2 regions of the Lactobacillus sp. B4005 genome follow, and region 2 is predicted to be linked to the other one. Evidence: predicted binding sites of a transcription regulator. Region 2 holds the regulator's gene; the other holds the start of a gene.
The links. Region 2 encodes HrcA, which represses chaperone genes, less so after heat shock. Its sites were predicted from a motif close to TTAGCACTCNNNNNNNNNGAGTGCTAA; they were not measured.
Positions count from the first base shown of each region.

Region 1: the regulator HrcA is predicted to act here: its motif matches at 1,572-1,598, upstream of J3U73_RS05965 (Hsp20/alpha crystallin family protein).

Region 1 covers NZ_JAFNOZ010000002.1:317,506-320,936, forward strand. The annotation lists gene J3U73_RS05955 (nucleotidyltransferase) at 1-949, opposite strand, end outside; gene greA (transcription elongation factor GreA) at 1,030-1,491, opposite strand; gene J3U73_RS05965 (Hsp20/alpha crystallin family protein) at 1,704-2,132, shown strand; gene J3U73_RS05970 (C1 family peptidase) at 2,277-3,431, shown strand, end outside.
Region 2 covers NZ_JAFNOZ010000001.1:637,079-640,509, forward strand. The annotation lists gene dnaK (molecular chaperone DnaK) at 1-54, opposite strand, end outside; gene grpE (nucleotide exchange factor GrpE) at 73-666, opposite strand; gene hrcA (heat-inducible transcriptional repressor HrcA) at 679-1,728, opposite strand; gene ribF (riboflavin biosynthesis protein RibF) at 1,867-2,799, opposite strand; gene truB (tRNA pseudouridine(55) synthase TruB) at 2,821-3,431, opposite strand, start outside.

The sequences.
Region 1 (3,431 bases), on a different contig from region 2:
GCGAAAAACCAACATACAAGCTAACACATTGGGTTTGAAGCTTATGCGCACGAATTCTGGCAGCGACTTGCTCACCAATTTCACGCAAAACAATTTCGAGTTCACGCTGATTAGTATAATCCTTGGTTAAAATTTGCGAGTTACCATAATTTTTCATTTTTGGAAAAAACTTTTCGCTAATAATACTGCGATCAACACCCCAGCTCATTGCAAATAATTGTTCGCCAATTACGCCAAATTCTTTCTTCAAAATTGCGGGATCGGTATGTGCTAATTCATACATATTATTGATATGCAAACGCCGCAGATGATGCGCTGTTCTTTTGCCAATTCCCCAGACTTCTTCCATATCAGTAATTCGCCAAATTGTATCGGGAACATCAATATAATGCCAATAGTCAATCATTGAATGGCGGTGCTTAGCAGAAATATCCATTGCTAGTTTGGCAAGAAGCGGATTTTCGCCAATTCCGCAGGTAGTGTATAAGCCCAACTTATCCCTAATCTCACACTGAATTTTACGTGCGACTAAATAGGGATCATCCCCAAACAAATGCCAAGATTTAGTCATATCAATCATGCTCTCATCAATTGAATACGCATGAATATCTTCATCCGCCGCATACTCACGAAATATATCCAGCACTTGCATGCTGCGCTTAATATATAAATTCATGTGCGGATCAACCAGCAATAAATCAGGTGCATCTTTTTTAGTGGGCAAATCACGCACACGCATCACGTTAGTTAAACCATACTTTGCTTTTGCTAAAGGAGAAGCCGCCATAATTAACCCTGAACCATACTTGCTATCAGGCTGATGGGACACCACTGCCAGCACAGCCTTCATGGGATTAAGTCCTAGTTCTAGCGCCTCACAGCTTGCAAAAAATGACTTATTATCAATCATAAACACTACGCGGTGGGGTTCATAACGATAATCATACATTTTTTCCACTCCTTGTTACAAACCTTTGTTCGTCTAAAGTTAATTATACAAACGCTAGTTCGATTAATCAAGTGCAAAATTTAGTCAATTGCCATAATAGTAACGTGATATTCTCCCGCAGGCGCCATTACACTAACTGTCGTATTCACCTCTTTTTTCATTATTGCTTGCCCAAGAGGTGAATCAAACGCAACCTTTCCGTCGGCAATATCTGCTTCCATCCGGCCAACTACTTTATACTTCTCTGTTTCGTCATCATCATCAAATTTAAGTGTGACTGTCTTACCAAGGTCAACCTTCCCATCAGCGGTTTTATCAACAACATCAGCATATTTTAGTTGTTTTTCTAAGTACCGCACGCGGCTTTGTAAGTGACCCAGATCACGCTTAGCCTCAGTGTATTCAGTATTTTCCGACAAGTCACCCAGTGCCCGGGCCTCTTGCAAAATCTTAATTCTGCGCGGACGATCCTTTTTCAATTCAGCTATTTCGTTCTTAATTTTTTGGTAACCTTCCGGCGTCATTTTCTGATAATAAACCAATATTTTTACTCCTTTTGTTTGTTAGAAAAAAATTTTCCACAAGCTATTATTACTGCCACAATAGTTTTCAGCTTTTATTTTTAGCACTCGAAAATAAAGAGTGCTAAATACTTTAATTTTAATTTTCTAGGTACTATAATAATAACTGTAATGAGGAAATAGCAAACATCCCATTACAAAACTTAATTAAATTTGAAAGGAAGCTTTTTACTATGGCAAATGATATGATGAATCGGCACAATGACTTATTTGATGCGATGAACGATTGGTTTGATCTTCCAAGAAAATTTTTTGACGATGGCGATATGGCCAAATTAATGCAATCAGACGTTGTTGAAAATGATAAAGAATACATTATCAAAGTAGACATGCCTGGAATGGATAAAAACGATATTAACTTAAACTACAATAACGGCATTTTGAGCGTATCAGGCTCTAGAAAATCATTCAAAGACCTATCTAATGATAAGAATAATAGTCTTATTCACCGTGAAAGAAGCGAAGGTCACATTTCTCGCAGCTTCAGATTACCAAATGTGGTTGCAAGTGAGATCCATGCAAAGTATGATAATGGTGTATTGACTATTACTTTACCAAAACAAAGTTCTGGTCAAAGTGATAATTCAATTCAAATTGATTAACTTATTTAATAAAGATTGCAAGAAGTTCAAGATAAGTTGCCAATACAAATAATTCTCTAAAACGAGTTCAGCTATTGAACCCGTTTTTCTTTTGGCTTAAAATATAAAGTAATTTAAAATTAGATTAAAAAAGGAGAATTATTAATGGGACACAAAATCACTGTTCAAGAGCTTGAAAAGTTTGCGAACAATTTTAATGACAACCCCAAAAATCAGGTTGTTGCCCGTGCTGCTCAAAAAAGCGGCGTTTCGATGGCAGCTTATAACGAGCGGGTTCAAAATGAACTAACACGTGTTTTTTCAACAGAATTAGATACTGAAAATGTTACTAATCAGCTTCATTCAGGCCGCTGTTGGGAATTTGCCACTCTGAACATACTGCGTCATCAATTTGGTAAAAAATATCACTGCAAGAATTTTACTTTTTCACAAAGTTATAATTTTTTCTGGGACAAAATTGAACGTGCCAACACTTTTTATGACAACATTTTGGCTACCGCTGATGAAAAATTAAATTCACGGACGGTTGAAGCCATCTTAGGCGGGGCCGGCGAAGATGGCGGACATTTTCATATGGGTGCTGCTTTAATCGAAAAATATGGTGTCGTTCCGTCATACGCCATGCCTGAAAGTTTCAACGCCAATAACACTGATGCGTTTGGCAAGACTTTAGGCGATAAATTGAGAAAAGATGCATTAGTATTGCGGGAATTGAAGCAAGCAGGCAAAGACGAAGAAGTCGAGCAAGCACGCGAGCAATTTTTAAGTGAAGTCTACCAGATGACGGCAATTGCAGTCGGTGAGCCACCAAAGAAATTTGACCTTGAATACCGCGATGATGACAAGAAGTACCACTTGGACAAAGACTTGACACCACTTGAATTTTTGCACAAGTACATGGGCGAGGTTGACTTTAATGATTACGTTGTTTTAACTAACGCTCCTGATCGTGAATATAACAAGTTGTACGGCATTCCATTTGCTGATAATGTTGGCGGCGTCTGCAGAATTAAGTTCTTGAATGTACCGATGGAATACTTAGAAACTTACGCTGTTAACCAGTTAAAAGATGGTGAAGCTGTTTGGTTTGGTAATGATGTCCTTGTTCAAAGCGACCGCAAGCAAGGATATCTTGACAGCGATTTGTACAAGTACAGTGACTTATACGGCGTCGATCTCAGCATGTCAAAAGCTGACCGTCTACGGACCGGTTCAGGTTACGCCAGCCATGCAATGGTATTAGTTGGTGTCGATGAAGATAAAGGCCAAATTCGCCAGTGGAAAGTCGAAAACTCCTGG
Region 2 (3,431 bases):
AACTGCTACTGCTGAGTTAGTGGTTCCGAGGTCAATACCGATAACTTTTGACATTAATAATCTTCCTTTCAATTATTGTGCAACAACAACCATTGCTGGTCTTAGTGTACGATCTTTATATGAATATCCTTTTTGTAAAACTTGAACAACGTGATCTTTTTGTTCATCATTTTCAGCTTCTATGGTTTGTACTGCTTGATGTAAATTAGGATCAAATTTAGCTCCCTCAGCTTCAATTTCACTGATACCATGATCCTTCATCGCCTTAATCAAAGCATCCAAGGTCATTTGGACACCCTTTTTAAGTTGTTTAGAAGCTTCATCATCTACTTTAGTATTCAAGGCACGTTCAAGGTTATCCATTGCTGGTAGAACATCCTTTGCTAAAGATTGTGATTCATACTTGATTAATTGTGCACGCTCATTATTGTAGCGATTTTGCATATTTTGCATTTCCGCTTGACTACGAAGGAATTTATCCTCCAAGTCTTTCTTTTCTTCTTGAGCTTTGGCTAAATTTTCCGCAAGCTTTTTTTCTGCAGAATTTTGATCTTTGTGCTCGTCAGCCTTAGTATTTACTTTGTTTTTCTCATCTTTTTTAGCCTTTTTTGTTTGACTTTGTTTTTTAGCCAAATCTTTTTCGCTAACATATTTTTCCTTACTCACGGCTAACCTCCTTTATTTAAACCTGCCATAATATTCAAGCAGTTTCTTAGCCAATTCATTTCTAAAATATTCCAAAAGGCCAATAACTTGTGAATATGGCATATTATTTGGACCAAGTAAAGCAATTATGCCCTTGCCATGGGAGCCAACGCTATACTCTGCCGTAAGCAGACTATAATCTCTTAACAAATCATTTGACAATTCAGAACCCAAACTTACACGTACCGGATATTTACCACGTTCTGAATTAATCTTGTCATCAACAAAATTAGAAATCAAATCATTGTGATCAATCAATTCATATAGTGAACGCAAGTTAGAAACATCATCATACGAACTATTATTCAATAAGTTGATTTGACCATCAACATACATCTGCTCACTAGCAGCATCGTTAATAACATCTTCAACTAAATCAATTAGTTCGCTTACATGATTGCTCGTTAGCTTTTTACCTAAAGTCTGATTAAGCAAGGTAGGAGTTATCTCGCTTAAATCTTTTCCTACGAGTTTATCGTTAATCATCCGCACAGCTTTTTCTACTTCATCACCATGTACATTATAAGGTAAGCTGTAAACTTGGCTATGGACGTTACCATCACTGGTTACCAAGATTGCCATAATTTGGCGATTGAATAACGGTACGATTCGAAAGCCAGTAATAGTTAAATCACTATTTTCTGGTCCCTCCGCAAAAGCAGTATAATTAGTCAAGTCAGAAAGAATTTTGGCAGCTTCCTGCACAATCTCGTTGACTTGGTGAAAAGGCTGATCTAATTGACTAACAATTTTCTGGTAAACAGACGAAGGGATTTGAAGAGGTTCAAGCAAATTATCTAAGTAATACCGATAACCTTCAGTAGACGGTACGCGTCCACTGGAAAGGTGTGTTTTCTCAAGTAATCCCTTCTCTTCCAAAGCAGCCATTTCATTACGAATAGTTGCACTCGAAACTTTAATTGGCAACTGATTCATGACCGTCTTAGATCCAACCGGTTCATGCGTTTGCGTAAAATCATTAATAATTGTCTTTAAAATTAATTCTTGACGTTCGGTCAACATAAAAATCGCCCTCACTTTTAGCACTCATACTTATCAGGTGCTAACAATTATTATGATACTAGTTTTTAGCAGAATGTCAAGTCGAGTGCTAAACTTTTTCTGACAAAATGCAGTTTTCTAATTAACCGGAAGAATTTATTAGTTTCTCTGCGCAAAATAAGCCTTTATTTGAGCTTCATCTTGTTTCATCTGCATTTTTAACTCGTTCAAGTTAGCAAACTTAATCTCACCACGTGTATACTTGTACCATTTTATAACCATGTCCTCGTCATAAGCTTCTTCATTAAACCCAAATAAATTAGATTCAATAAAAATCTTCTTATTATCATTAATAGTTACATTATAGCCAACACTGGTCATTGAGTCATACCATTGACCCTTAATTTTAGTTCGGGTTGCATACACGCCAACCTTTGGCACCACTTTGTTAGTATCCCATACTAGATTAGCTGTAGGAAAGCCCAATTTATGTCCATTACGCAGACCATGACCTACTGTCCCAGACATAACATATGGCGCACCCAAAAGTTTTTGTGCTAAGTCCATCTGACCAGCAGTAATTGCCTTTTTAATTTCCGTCGAGCCAATCTTTTGCCCATCATAAGATTGTTTCGGAACATCAATTATTTCAAATCTGCCTCTAGCAAATTTAGGAAAATTTTTCATATTAGCAATATCTTTGGGACCATAAGTATAATCAAAGCCAGCCACTACCGTGTCAGCACCCAGTTTGACGACAATGTTATCAACAAATTCTTGTGCTGTTAACTGGCAAAATTGCTCATTAAAATGCATGACCAATAAATAGTCAACACCAAGTTTTTGCATTTTATAGGCTTTTTCACCTAAATTATCTATATAGGTAACTTGTGAATTTTGGTAAACCTCTTTAGGATGACGGTCAAAGGTCATTACAACCAAGGGCAAGTGCTTGTTGTCTGCCTTTTTTTTGGCAATTTTAATTAACTGTTGGTGTCCGAGATGGACACCATCAAAAAAACCAAGCGCTAAGATAATATTAGTTGGAAATAGCTTTTCGCCGATGGGGTAAGTTAAATGGATAATGTGCACGATAAATAACCTTCATTTCACCTATTCGTTTTGTAACAGCATCAAATCAGGGCGATAAACAGCATCATCCTTTTGATAGATTGCTTTAACGCTATTATTGTACCTTAATGCAACCCTTTTTGCATTCGTTTTCAAAGGAATTGAATTGCCATTTTTTACTTTTAGCCATTGACCATTAGTTAAATCACAAGTTTCATAATCCTTAAAAAAGGCATCAATTGGTTGAATAAAGTTGGTCACTTCATCAGGATGAGCAATAATTTGATCAAGTTTAACCGCTTGATCAATGATAAAACCAGAACTTGCAGTCCGGCGTAATGTTTTCATCACGGCTGGAACCCCGAGCCGGGTGCCTAAGTCATTAACAAGGGATCTTACATAAGTACCTTTACTACATTCAATTTGAAAATCAAATTCTTGAAAACCGGTTTTTGAATCAAATACCGGTTCAGACATAGTATCATAGGCAAAAATTTGCACTTGCCTTTTTGGCCGGTCTACTTCGATACCCTCACGAGCGTATTCATATAGATGCTTACCATTAACCCGGACAGCTGAATAAATTGGTGGTACCTGTTCAATTTGGCCAACAAATTTCTGCATTTGCTGTTCAATTTCTTCTTTTGCAATCG